3 regions of the Paenibacillus sp. P46E genome follow, and region 2 is predicted to be linked to each of the others. Evidence: riboswitches for the same ligand, from Rfam matches in the RefSeq annotation. Region 2 holds a riboswitch; each other region holds the start of a gene.
What was found. A riboswitch is a leader RNA that binds a small molecule or an ion and turns the genes downstream of it on or off. The one in region 2 is predicted to bind cyclic di-GMP.
Positions count from the first base shown of each region.

Region 1 (4,361 bases), 310 kb from region 2:
AGCCTGGTTACTCTTGCCCAGTCCAGCATCGACTGTAGTATCAATAGTTACCCACTTGCCGTTAATCAAAACTTCATTCCAAGCGTGGTAGGAAGTCACATAGCTCGTGTTCCCCATTACCAGCTTAGCAGGTATACCTTGACTGCGAAGCATGGTTGCGAACAATGAGGCATAATCGTAGCAAATACCTTTTTTGGTGATGAGTGTATTATCATTGTTCGGAATATAATCTGTCGTAACCGTAGAGGCCAGAGTATAGTCATATTTCACATTGGAAACGATGAAGTCGTAGATTGCTTTCACCTTTTGTTCGTCGGTGGTCAAGCCCTCTGTCAACTGGGCGGCTTTGAGAACTGATTTATCGGAAGAACTCCACTTCACATTCTGTACAGAGCTCAAATATACGGCGTTAGCATTGTCCAGGCTCAGATCTACTGTTTCTGAAGAAACAACTTTGTATTTGTTGCCGGTAGTGTTCTCCAAAACCGAAACCTTGTAAGAGCCATTACCTTGCTGCAATGGAAAAGTTTCAGTTGGCTTCGATGCATATAGATTGTAAGTGTAGCTGTTATTGTCCTTGGTGATCATCAGCTTAATACGTTTGTCCTTCGGTACGTCATAAGATACTGCGATTACACCTTGGTTCAGCTGTGATGTATTTAACCAGCCTGTTTCCGTGCTGGCAGCTTCTGCCGAGCCTACTTGGACGGAAGTGACGACTACAAACAGTGTCAATAACATAAGATAGATCTTTTTCATGGATAAAACCCCTTTCGGTAGCTGGCTGCCATCCATTGAGGGAAGGCCCTTTAGCTTTGCGTCCCTACCTTTCGATAGGTTTGCCGTTATCGTATAAGCTTTATCTGTTCTCACTTCTAAAAGTGATCTACTAGATTCATATTAAGACTAAACAAAAAAAGCCTCTTCATTCGGTAGCTGGCTGCCATCCATTGAGGGAAGGCCCTTTAGCTTTGCGTCCCTACCTTTCGATAGGTTTGCCGTTATCGTGCTTAGCTTTTATAGTTATATACTACCATATTCATCTCTATATACAAGATCTAAATCACTAGATTCCCATTATTTATTGATAAAATTTTTACAATACCGGATTTTCGAGCCCCTGCTTGTCGAAATTAGGACAACTTAGCGTGGATAATCAGCCGATGGGTTGGATTAACCAATGGATCACAAGTAATTAGTGTGAGTATTTTGTCATCACCCCGGCCATTCAAGACGGAAACATCCGTAGGTTCAACAATCGAGATATCGTATACTACATAGCGGTAATCATGCCCACTTGTCTGTACGGATATGCTATCGCCGATCGCAACTTCATTCAATCTGTTAAAAAGCCGGCCGGCCGTTCTTGATCTGTGTGCTGCAATCGCAGCATTACCAACCTGCCCAATTGCAGCAGTCTCTTGCATATGAGCGGCAGCATGTTTCATATTGGCTTTGGTGGCGCCCTCCAGGATAGGGAGCTTCAGATTGATTTTATCGATCTGGATGATGCCTGTGATCTTCCCACCCAACCGGATTTCAGGGGATGGGGGTTCCGTCGCCTCCGCCTGATCCCCAGAGGATTCCTCTGCAAGAAGCTGGGTGACTTCGGCGTACTGCTTGCTCAGATCGGACGGCGGAGACGTTGAAGGCGCACTTTCACTAAATGCCTGTTCAGCTTCTTCCAGCAGCTTCTGCTGCTGCCAATCGTTGTACCACTCGTTAGCTTTGGGGTACAGCATAATCAGAATCCCGGCAAGAATAATAAGATAAGAGAACTTGCGCATGAACATCACCTCCGTAAGTTAGTTTGTGCAGCCCCTGGCAGAAAGGACTGTCCCCACATTTGAAGTAGACTTTTCAAAATACCCATTTCCGGCTTCCGAAAAAATTGATAATCACGGTTACACCGGTAACCAGCACTTTGGCAATCAGCACCTGAAGACCGAAGCGGTCTGTCAGCAAATGCATAAGCAGCACCGAAATGCCCAGCACCACGAGGTTAAGTACAATAAACCTAACCAGTTGCATCCGGTCAAAGCCGTTCTGACTCCCGCGGTTGTGGTCCTTAAAAGTCACTTTTTTATTCCATATAAAACTGTTGGCTGTACCGGTGCTGTATGAAATAATCTGTGCCGGTGTATTTACCATACCAAGCGAATGCAACAGGGTAAATACAGCGAAATCAATCAATGTATTCAGCAGGCCTACGGCATTGAATTTCAAAAACTGGACAAAGCCTGCATTCATTTTTTTATTTAACATAATCGCTTTCCTTCCGCATGTCCGCGCGCTCTACATCCCTATCTATGTCACCATAGCCCTTAGTCTCGCGCACGATATACAGCGGTCTATCCTTGGACTCATCATAAATCCGCCCGATATATTCGCCAATTACACCAAGCAGCATGAGCACAATACCGTTAAACAGCAGGTTGACGCCAACGATAGAAGCCCAGCCCGGGACGGTCCAAGAAGTGAAAACCCTTTGGAATAAAACAAAGAATAAATAAAGGAAGCTGGAGAAGGAAAGAAAAAAGCCAACATATGAGGCGATTTTCAGCGGTTTATGGGAAAAGGAGGTGATGCCGTCGAGCGCAAACCGGATCATTTTCTTCAGGGGGTATTTGGTTTCGCCGGCAAAACGCTCTTCACGGACGTATTCCACCATGGTCTGCCGGAAGCCCACCCAGCTTACCAGCCCTCGCACATAACGGTTCTTCTCCTTCAGACCGCGCAGCACATCGCATACTTTACGGTCAATCAAACGAAAATCCCCTGTATCTGTAGGAATATCCACACTTGTCATGCTGCTCAGCAAACGATAGAAGATCTTCGCAGTTGCTTTTTTGAAAAAAGTCTCTCCGTGGCGTTTGAGCCGCTTGGCATAAACAACATCATAGCCCTCTTTCCACTTCGCGATCATCTGCAAAATAACCTCTGGCGGATCCTGGAGGTCCGCATCAATAACCACGACCGCCTCGCCTTCAGCATAATCCATCCCCGCCGTGATCGCTACCTGATGGCCAAAGTTGCGTGAGAAATCGATCAGCTTGACATGCTCATCTTGACGGCTGACTCCGCGCATAATCTCGGCTGTACGGTCCCGGCTTCCGTCGTTGACGAAGACCAGCTCGTAGGAATCGCCGCAACCGTCCATTACCTTTTTGAGACGCTCATACGTATGCTGAATGACTTCCTCCTCATTGAACATGGGGACAATTACACTATATCTGGCTTTCACCTTTGTTCCTCCTAAAAGTTTTGTGAGCCCATGCATCCATCCGAATCGCTTCGTTCAAAACTTGCTTCGGAAGCATAAACCTAGGTTTTGTCAGCATATGCTTCCAGATCGGCTCCATACAACACCGCCCATAGAAGCATATGCCTAGTTATTTACTATATTAATCAAAAGATATAAAGCTGCTTCACACACATTGCTAGACCACTAGAATACCCAGGAAGGGAACCAGCGCAGCATAACGTCCACATACTCTTTACTGACCTGCATACCAGACAGTACGGGATAAAACAATACAAAGAGCAATGCGGCACCGGCCACATAGGCATAACGCATGTAGCGGGCTTCGGGGTATTTGCTGTCGAACAGCTTCATGATATATACAATGGCAAGAATCATGAACGGAACCATCGCAAAATAGTGGTAAAGGAATGTCTCACGCGGCACCAGCATCCACGGTACATACTGCGAGAAGAACCCGATCCAGATCATGTACAGGTTCTTGTCCTTGCGCTTCACTGTAAACCAGACCGCAGCCAGCATAGCAAAGACTCCGGTCCACCAGATCAGCGGATTCCCCATCGTGACAATACTGCTGACCTGGCCTTCGGGCAGGCCTTCTCCCCCACTGAAGAACCATACCGGCCGCTTCATGAATGGCCACTCCCACCAGGAAGAAGCGAACGGATGGGTGGCAACAAGCTGGCTGTGGTAATCATACATATTCTTCTGAGCTTGGATCAGGCCTTTGAAGGTGTAGCCATCCGCCGAGACGGACAGTACAGGGATAAAGGACAGGCTATAGATGATGCCAGGAATAATTACAAAGAACAACAGACAGCTAAGCAGGGTAATGATAGTATTCTTCCAGAATGACCCAACAGCAGTGTGGCAGGCGGCTTTCAACTCCTGGTCCCCTACTCTACCCTCAGACAGCAAGCGCCCCGCCGCTTTATATTCTCTATAGCGTTCAAACAAGCCAAGCGCCAGCATAATAGCGAGTCCGGCTCCTCCATAGATTACGATCCATTTGGAGGCAACGCCGATTCCGAAGAACAGACCCGACCAGAATAGCGGGACCAGCGTCTGGCGCAGCGGTACACGATAGAAGTTCATTGTG
Region 1 is NZ_LVYZ01000002.1:548-4,908, forward strand. It holds gene A3849_RS01375 (transglutaminase-like domain-containing protein) at 1-759, opposite strand, end outside; cyclic di-GMP riboswitch class I at 773-854, opposite strand; cyclic di-GMP riboswitch class I at 929-1,010, opposite strand; gene A3849_RS01380 (class D sortase) at 1,134-1,787, opposite strand; gene A3849_RS01385 (GtrA family protein) at 1,861-2,265, opposite strand; gene A3849_RS01390 (glycosyltransferase family 2 protein) at 2,255-3,244, opposite strand; gene A3849_RS01395 (glycosyltransferase family 39 protein) at 3,449-4,361, opposite strand, start outside.
Region 1: it holds a riboswitch for cyclic di-GMP, as region 2 does, so the genes downstream of both, A3849_RS01375 (transglutaminase-like domain-containing protein) here and A3849_RS32270 (anti-repressor SinI family protein) in region 2, are expected to answer to the same signal.

Region 2 (4,361 bases):
CATACCCATCAGGATATGCTCTGCACCATCATGTGCGGCGGCACGGACAATCTCGTCCAGCATGGGTACCAGCGCATCATTGCCTTCCAGGCTGAAGCGTTTCTGGCCGACAAAGGTCTTATGCAGGAAGGTCTCGAACTGCTCTACCTGAATCAGGCGGTTCAGCAGCTCCTTGCGCTCGGTATTGTTCAGCGGCGCGGGGGAGCTTGTGGACTCCGCCTGACTGTTCAGCCAGCGAAGCTCCTGTTCGTCATGCACATGTCCAAATTCATAGGCGATAGTCTGCGTATAGGCCTGGCGCATCCGGTGAACGGCATCCCATGCGGTATGAACATCCGGCGGCGCATTCTCCCAGATCAGCGAGGCAGGCAAAGCAATCAGGTCCTCGCGGGTCAAGTCATAGGTTTGGTAATCCAGCCATTTGGCCATAGGGCTGTTAACCTGCTCCAGCGGATCGATATTGGCGGCCATATGGCCATATATACGAATATTGGCGATTAGCTTGGAAGCTCGTACGGCCTTTCTCAGCCACTCGGTGTCTCCCGAAAGGGTCGGCTGCGGAGCCTGAACGGCATCCGGAGCGAGCGGAGGAGGGCCGGAAACGGTAAACAAATCGCGGTAATGATGTTCTACGGATGAAGGATCATGAACGAATTGCTCATATTTCTCTTGAATGTAGCCCAGATTGGGGCCGTGATACTTACTCCAAATGGATTCGTTATAGGGCTCTTTAACTGCCATGAATACATCCTCCTAACGGATGAACTCCACGTGCCGCATGAGGCTTGGGCGCCCAGTGGAGCTGCGATGGTTGCGGTTTCATTCCTCATCTTATTGTGCTACTTTCAAGGCGTGTAATCAATTCATACTTTCGGGGAATCCGTTCGCAAAGCGGCATGATTCAGTCCTTAAATGATGAAAAACGGATATTGGTTACCGGAAGCTGGATGTGAACAGGGTGATCCGGTAATAATTACCCAAGAATGTCCCCGAATGCATCATGAACAGATTCTAAAGTCATATCTATTGGACAAATCCCAGCAAAAAAAACTGTTCTTTTGCACTACTTGTCATAAATAATTTCCATAAATCGACACACTTTTTGTGTAAGATCTTATATAATGTTATTGCGGATAACGGTTTCATTGTTTTCTAACCAGATCCTTTCATGTAAAGGATCCAGTAAAGGGTAAACCTGCTGAAAGGCAGGGACACAAAGTCTCGGGTCTAATGTAGAAAGGCTTCAACTACTACGACGGCCGGACTGCCTGGGGACGCAAAAATTCTAGGAGGAGATATCTTGGATAAGTCCAACCAGGGGAATGACGGAGAACTGCTGATGGGTGATCTGGATCTAGAATGGGTTTATTTGCTGATATCAGCGAAGAAAGCAGGCATCGGTGCAGATGAAATCCGCCGGTTTTTAAGTGAAAAGACAACGTTGCAGGTGATGTAGGGACGTTTACTTTGCAGGAATACATACAGAAAAGGGCTCAGCGCCAGACGCTGTGCCCTTTTCTGTATCGCTGGATCCTTAGGACAACCGTCCGATTATTGATCTTTCTGTTCCAGCCGCCATTTTTGATAATCGAGGAATTCTTTGAATTCCCGTTTGCTTATACCGGAGGCCATGGCTTCCTGAACGAGACGGAACCATTCGCCATCTAGTGCGGATTCGTCAGTCTCTGAGGGCTCGCCATAGAGCAGGCTGTGGATAGACACCTGGAGCGCATCGGCGATTTTTTCAATGAATTGAATAGAGGGGTTGGATTGGATATTTCTTTCTACATTGCTTAAGTATGATTTTGCCACATCAGCCTTGTCCGCTAATTCGGATAAGGACCAGCCTTTTTCCAGACGGAGTTGGTGGATACGACTTCCCATATTATCCGGCACGATTACAACGCCCCTCCGTACTTATTGTTAAAATATAAGAATTTATCTGTTTTACGCTATAAATTATCCTTATATTTCTCGCTGAAGCGGATACCGTCCTTATAAGGACGGCGAAGCCGTTTCCACTTGTCAGTATAACAAATTTCCGTAAAATGGACAAAAATCAATCGTTACAAAGGAAAAACAGCCTATTCTGCTCCGTCTCCGGAATCAGGGTAGGCTGCTTCAGCATGCAATCCGTTATGAATTAATAATCTTTTTTAGGGCCTTGTTTGGCCTCGAAGTTCCAAGTCAGCTTCAGCTTATCCTTTTGGAAATAGTTCTGTGTTTCACCGTTGTCAACGAATTCGAACTTGACTGTAAAGCTGTCGCTGCTCTGAGCTTTGATGCCGTCAGCTTCTGTCCAGATTTGATCCAGACCGGTATTGTTTACAAGATCAGGGGTTTGGTTCTTCAGAGCATCCAGTGTGGTTTCGTATACGACAACCTCCGGTGTGAGAATGGTTCCTTTATCATTATTCTTCAGGAATTTAACCTTGATGAATTTGCTGAGATCGACACCGTTGTTGTCGCCAAGCGTATCTGTAATCTCTGTGGTGGTCTTCAGCAATACTGAGCCGATGTCCAGGGTTCCGTCATTTTTGAGCTTGAAGGTCTTGGTTACAGTATCACCTGGTTTCAGGTTAGGGATATCCACGATTACAGAAGGATCAGAATTCAGATCCAGCGTGCCTGCTGCGAAGGTTGCCGTGCTTGTCGCAGTGTCGCTGAAATATGCGAAGGTTCCTCCGCCAATCAAAGACAAACCGAGTGCTGCCGATGCCATGCCCAAACCCAATGTTTTCTTGATTCCCATATTCTAATTCCTCCTCTGATTAGTAAAGCGAATGATAAATGTATATATTGTATCTTCCGTTTCGTAGGCGGAAGCGGACAATCGGATCAGGGCTGTATGTCAGTGCCCGGAGGTGCCTGCGGAAGTACGGTGTTTTTTTTCTCAAGCGCCGTAAGAGCCTTCCATGAACTGTAGAGCGCATAGAGCAGGAGCAGAAGTCCGGGAACGATCATCAGGACCACACTGCCGGCTTTGGAGGCGGCAAAATTCATGGCATATCCCACATAAGGAATGGTGACTCCAGTGTACTCGGCCACAATATTCCCTGAACTTACGGGTGTCATATCCGCAGCGTCGTTGTTATCGCCTTTGGTATGATAGATGACCTCGCCGGCAGCGGTTTTTGCTGAAGCATCCACAATTCGGTGAGTGATCAGAATATTATCCTCGCTCATAAAGGTGATGACATCGCCTTTATGGAACCGGGTCATGTCTCCTCCGGGTTTCAGGGCAACGATGGATCCGGTTTGAATACCGGGCTCCATTGAACCGGAAAGCACCGACTTGATCTCATATCCAAAAAGGGTAGGTTCGCCTCCCGAGGCCCTGGACACTACAACGGCTGCTGCCAGCACCACGAAAAGCAATACCATTACTGCGGATAAAGTATGGCTGATTATTTTTTTGATAAGCATGTCAGTCTCCACCTTTAATGAGTTGTGGCTCCGAAGGTGATGCGGTCATTTCCGGACCTGTTATCGGAGGCTCTGTTGCCTGAGGCTCTTGGGTAGGTGCCACTGTCACATCTCCGTTCGGAGGCGTGATCTGGTTGTCACCGGCTGGTGCCGGGGTGGCGCTGGCTTCGGGTTCATCTGGAGCTGCGGCACTAACGGCTTCAGGCTCAGGTGTAGCTTTTAATTCAGCTTTGGCCTTTTCAGCGTCTTCCTTCTTCTGTTTCTCAAGGGCGAGCTTGGCTTCTTCTTCCTTTTTGGCTTTAGCCAGTTCCTCTTGCCGGGCTTTCTCGATCTCTTCAAGCCGCTTGCTGCGTGTCTGGGCGATAAGCTGCTGCTGCTGCTCAAGCCCTGAAATACCGGCAGTTGCAGTATCCTTGGCGCTGTTCAGCTCTGCATCCAATTTGTCATACGTAGAAACCAGTTCTACAGATAACTCTCCTGGCGACTGTCCGAAAGCAGCGATGATCGGGAAAAGCTGTGACGGTTCTTCCGGGATGGAATCGAGTGGGCTGTAGACTGCTTCGTTAACCGTTATAGACAATGGAGTATTGCCGTTCTGAATGGCCTCCAGATAATGAACGATTGCGGCTATGGAAGCAGCGAAGGACTCGGAGAGCACGCTGTTTTGGCTAAGGCTGTTCTGTAACCCGTCAAAGAATTCCTTATCTCTGATTTCCAGACAATTGGGATCGAGATCGATCATATATCCTCCAATCTGTGCCAGAACGGCAGCTGCAGCGTTAATCTCTGCTTGAATCCCGTTCCAGATCCCGGTGTTGGCGGCCTTCTGGCCTTCAATGGCAATCAGATCGGAATGAAGATCTGCAACCTGCTTTGAAATCTCCTTTTCCGCTATTTCCAGCTCTTCCAAGGACATAGACCCGATTCCAGTGATC
Region 2 is NZ_LVYZ01000002.1:308,689-313,049, reverse strand. It holds gene A3849_RS02660 (2-oxoglutarate dehydrogenase E1 component) at 1-741, opposite strand, end outside; cyclic di-GMP riboswitch class I at 1,179-1,272, shown strand; gene A3849_RS32270 (anti-repressor SinI family protein) at 1,301-1,456, shown strand; gene A3849_RS02650 (helix-turn-helix domain-containing protein) at 1,552-1,884, opposite strand; gene A3849_RS02645 (TasA family protein) at 2,144-2,752, opposite strand; gene sipW (signal peptidase I SipW) at 2,839-3,426, opposite strand; gene A3849_RS02635 (hypothetical protein) at 3,428-4,361, opposite strand, start outside.

Region 3 (4,361 bases), on a different contig from region 2:
ATCATTCAGGCTGGTGAGTCTTGAAACAATACTTAAGATTGAACAGTTGAAACAATCTCCAGGTTATCAAGTCCAGCTTTACGGCCGAGACGTGCGAGTTGCATTTTAAGGATAGGGTTATTTTCAAGGGTCAGGCTTACTTTTTCAAAACCATCAGCTTTGAACATGATGAAGCAGCCTTCCAGCAGAGGCACAACATCAGGAGCAGTAACATTTAGTTTTCTGCAGTCAATCTGCAGTGCGTATTCTGAAGGTGTGATCGGGTTAACGGTCTGCTGATAAGCTTGAATCGATTTGAGACCATCCTCATTGGAGAAAGTGCCTTCTAATTCAATATTAATGACCTTGTTAACAGAATCGGTTTTCAAAATAAATTTACCCATGTGCTCATCTCTCCCAAAATTAAATGTGTGAAACGATTAACGGAAATGTCGACTGTACGTTGTCGTTCAGTCATAGAATATATCCAAATAACTTTTGGTTTTACGCTTTGATTCGACACGAAAACTATAGTTTTGGGATATTTTCCCTCTAATATAATCATATATTTCTCAAATAAGCAAGAAAAAAGTCGAATTGTGTATAAAATTGTTGAAGAAGAATTTATTGGATTTCCTCAAGCGTTGCAAGCAGCACATTAAAGGCTGAAATGACTCTTGGAGCACCGATACAAGGCACCAGGTGGAGTAAGATTCCCTTGATCTGGTCCACAGTTATTCCGACGCGGAGCGCCATCACATAATGGACTCCGAGCTGTTCAAATTGCCCCATAGTAATCAAAGAAGAAATAACAGCAATTTCTTTCCAATCAGAACCAATCGTTGTGCGCTGAAAAATATCCCCGTAAGCGTTGCCCATGATGTACTCGGCCAGTTCGGGGAAATGCTCTTTAATTGGAGCCAGTGCCTTGGCACCGTAGTCGCCGGATAGGTTGGTAAAATGCTTTAGACCGCTGTTACTGGTGTTTTCCACAGAGATGCCTCCTGAATTTTGATGAGCGGCAAGGAATCGGCCATAGTAAGCTTGATTCTTACCGCTGCTATGAACTTAGTTGAGATTCAACGTCCTATGGGCCGTTGGAGGCACTTCGTCACGGTCCGTCAACAGCTCAATGACAGCTACACGGTTTGACGCGACTGCAGCTTGTACAGCATTGTTGAATTGCTCAGTAGTTTCGCATCTATAGCCCGTGGCTCCGAGCGACTCAGCGAATTTCACGGCATCCATAGGTACCTCGAAGATTGTACCGTCAATTCTGCCTGTGGTTTTCTCCATTCCCTTAAGTGCCATATCCAGCTGCATGTTGTTCACTACGATAAAGATTACCGGAATATTCTTGCAGACTGCAGTATTGATTTCAGCACCAAGCATCATGAAGCAGCCATCCCCGGTTATGCAGAAAATAGTTTCTTCAGGAGAAGCGACCTTAGCGCCAATGGCCATGCCAATGGAATTGCCCATGCAGGCAAAATAGGCATCAAAGACAAAACTGCCCGGTTTTTTCACGTTGTACCATTTTACAGCGTTGAAGCCATGGCTGCCGTCATCCACAAAAACGGTGTTGTTGTAAGGAATCAAATCGCTTAGGGTACTCATAACCGAAGCTAGTGACAGCTTGGAGAGAACAGGCAACTCTTCCGCATAATCAACATCGGTTTCTGTTATGTGTTTTTTTATAGCGGCAGTATCTATATTCTTTAGATAAAAAGACAAATTATCGCGTAAATCGCCGCCTATAGAGATGGTCTGTGAAGATAAAATTTTTCCTACGAAGGTAGGGTCAACATCAAATTGGATAAGTGTTTTAGGGTGATTTTCAGCCTTTAGATTGCAGATCGTCATGTCACTCAGACGTGATCCAAGCACAATGAACAGATCACTGCGGTTCAATAAATCATCACCGTGCTTGCAGCCGCCAACACCGATTGGTCCATGGTATAACGGGTGATCCCAAGGGATCGCACCTTTTCCTCCCGGTGAGGTAACAACAGGGATGTTAAAAGTTTCAGCCAGCTGAATAAGCTCTTGGTGTGCAATAGAACGGTTAACCCCTTTGCCGGCAATAATAAGAGGATTGCTAGAGGTATTAATTGCTGAAATTACACGTTCGAAATTAGCAGTGCTTACGAGATGTTCACGCTCTGGAATCACTATCCGGCATTCTTCCAGCATTTCCGTCTGCACATCAAACGGTATACATAAATGGACCGGACCACGCTGCCCGCCCAGAGCGATGGAAATAGCATGGTTAAATAAGGTGCTGAAATGATCGCCTCGCTCCACCAGTTTACTGAAGAGTGTAGCCGGTCTGAACATGTCTGCCAGGTCAGCCAGATATGACGAAGAATCCTGGCACTGTGGAATTCCCAGTTCCTTGATAGATTGATGCCCTGTAATGAATAGTACAGGCAGGTTGTTCGCTTTTGCATGCGCTGCAGCAGTAAGAAGATTGGTTCCGCCTGGCCCCGAGGTCCCAAAAGCTACACCCAGCCTGCCGGTTTTGAGAGCATAACCTGCTGCTTCGAACCCGGAACTGGACTCATGTCTGCCAGGAATAAATTCAATCCCGTAATCTACCATTTTTAGAACTACGGGACAAATAGACTTGCCGATTATGCCAAAGGAATGTGTTACGCCGAGGTTTCGTAGTGCCTCAGCCATATAATCTGCGACCGTTTTCAGATAATCCACCCACCCAATGTTTTTTATTTAGCCAACAATAGAAAACCTGCACTCACGAGAGTACAGGTCGGCTGCAATGAATAACCGTTAAGAACGGGGGTTTCCCAGACCTTCGGTTGTTCAGCAACCTGGCTGTCTTGGTCCCATAAAAATGAGACTGTAGATCCATGGCTTTGCGTCATTCCCTTTCGGAGAATTTTGCCGTTATGATGTATTGAAAATAATGCATATTTTTACTTTACAATATATTTCTAACTCCTCTCTTGTCAATATATTTGTGCTGAAAAGCTCAGTTTATGACGAAATTAACGAACAATGTCAATTGTAAGAAGATGTCCGGTTGAGTTGTAAAACAGGGCGAATCCAAAAAATAATCTAGTGCAAAAAAGTCTTAATAATACAAATTGTGAAGAAATATTGAAACGGAAATATATCAGGTATATTGAACTATCCCTATGTATGGAAATGGAGGATTACATTGGAGTAATCAGGTGTACTCATTTTATATCTGGGTTAATAAGACTAATGTTCAAAACACCCTTTCAATCCCATTGCATACATTTTATTTTTTTCATTAAAAATAGCGGAGAGAAGTGCAAAAGAAATAACGGTTCTTGCTGCTGCCAAAAAACTGAATTTGCTGAAAATAACATTGATTATTTTGTGAACAAAAAAAGACCGCTTCATATGAATCGGTCTAAGAAAAAGGGGATTAAAATTTGAAGATATGGATCGTTTTCTGGAGTTGAAATACTGCTTGAGTCATTTTATCTGTTTCTTCTGCAACAGAGTGCAGGGCATTTATTTGTTCGTTCATTGCTGCGGATACCTCTTGGGTTCCCGCCGCAGTTTCTTCTGTAATAGCAGAAATGTTTTCGATTGCTCCAGAGATTTTCAATGCGCTCTCCAGCATGAGGTCACTCTCAGAAGAGAAAGCGGCAATTTGTTCGGTTATATATTGAACGCTTTGCACAATCTGGGCGAAAATATTTGCGGTTTCAATGATCATATCATTTTGCACTTGGACAACTTCCTCATTGATGGCAATATTCTCAATCGCTTGCTTGATATCATTCTCAATACTGCGCACCAGACTGAATACTTCTTTGGTGGAGGCTGTAGATTCCTCAGCAAGCTTGCGTACTTCCTGGGCTACAACAGCGAATCCACGACCATGTTCACCCGCGCGTGCTGCTTCGATTGATGCATTGAGTGAGAGCAGGTTGGTCTGCTCGGCGATTTCTGTAATGGTTTTGGTGATCATCGTGATCCCCCGGGCATTGTGTGATAGTGCTTCAATCGTGTCGGCAACCTTCTGGGTAGCTTGTATATTCTTGCGCATACCTTCTGCTTGAGTATCTACGGATTGGCGGCCTTTCTCAACTAATTCTAGTGTATGTATGGAACGTCTGTTCATTTCTTTGGTAGAGCTTGTGTAATTCGAAACCTTGGTTTCAATGTCTTTGATGGATTCAGTCATATCGGCGATGTCCACGGAGATTTCATTTGCACCAAGAGCCAGTTCATTGGAAGAGGAGGAGACCTGGGCCATTACGATCTTCAGATTCTGATTCTTGTCCTCGATTCCGCGGCTGGCATCCATGACATGGCGGGTAATCTGGGACGCTTCGGTAAGTATTTTCTTCAGCTTGTCGATCATTGTATTGAAGGAACGGCTG
Region 3 is NZ_LVYZ01000066.1:5,879-10,239, reverse strand. It holds gene A3849_RS24505 (hypothetical protein) at 33-383, opposite strand; gene A3849_RS24500 (carboxymuconolactone decarboxylase family protein) at 604-972, opposite strand; gene A3849_RS24495 (thiamine pyrophosphate-binding protein) at 1,048-2,691, opposite strand; cyclic di-GMP riboswitch class I at 2,802-2,895, opposite strand; gene A3849_RS24490 (methyl-accepting chemotaxis protein) at 3,395-4,361, opposite strand, start outside.
Region 3: it holds a riboswitch for cyclic di-GMP, as region 2 does, so the genes downstream of both, A3849_RS24495 (thiamine pyrophosphate-binding protein) here and A3849_RS32270 (anti-repressor SinI family protein) in region 2, are expected to answer to the same signal.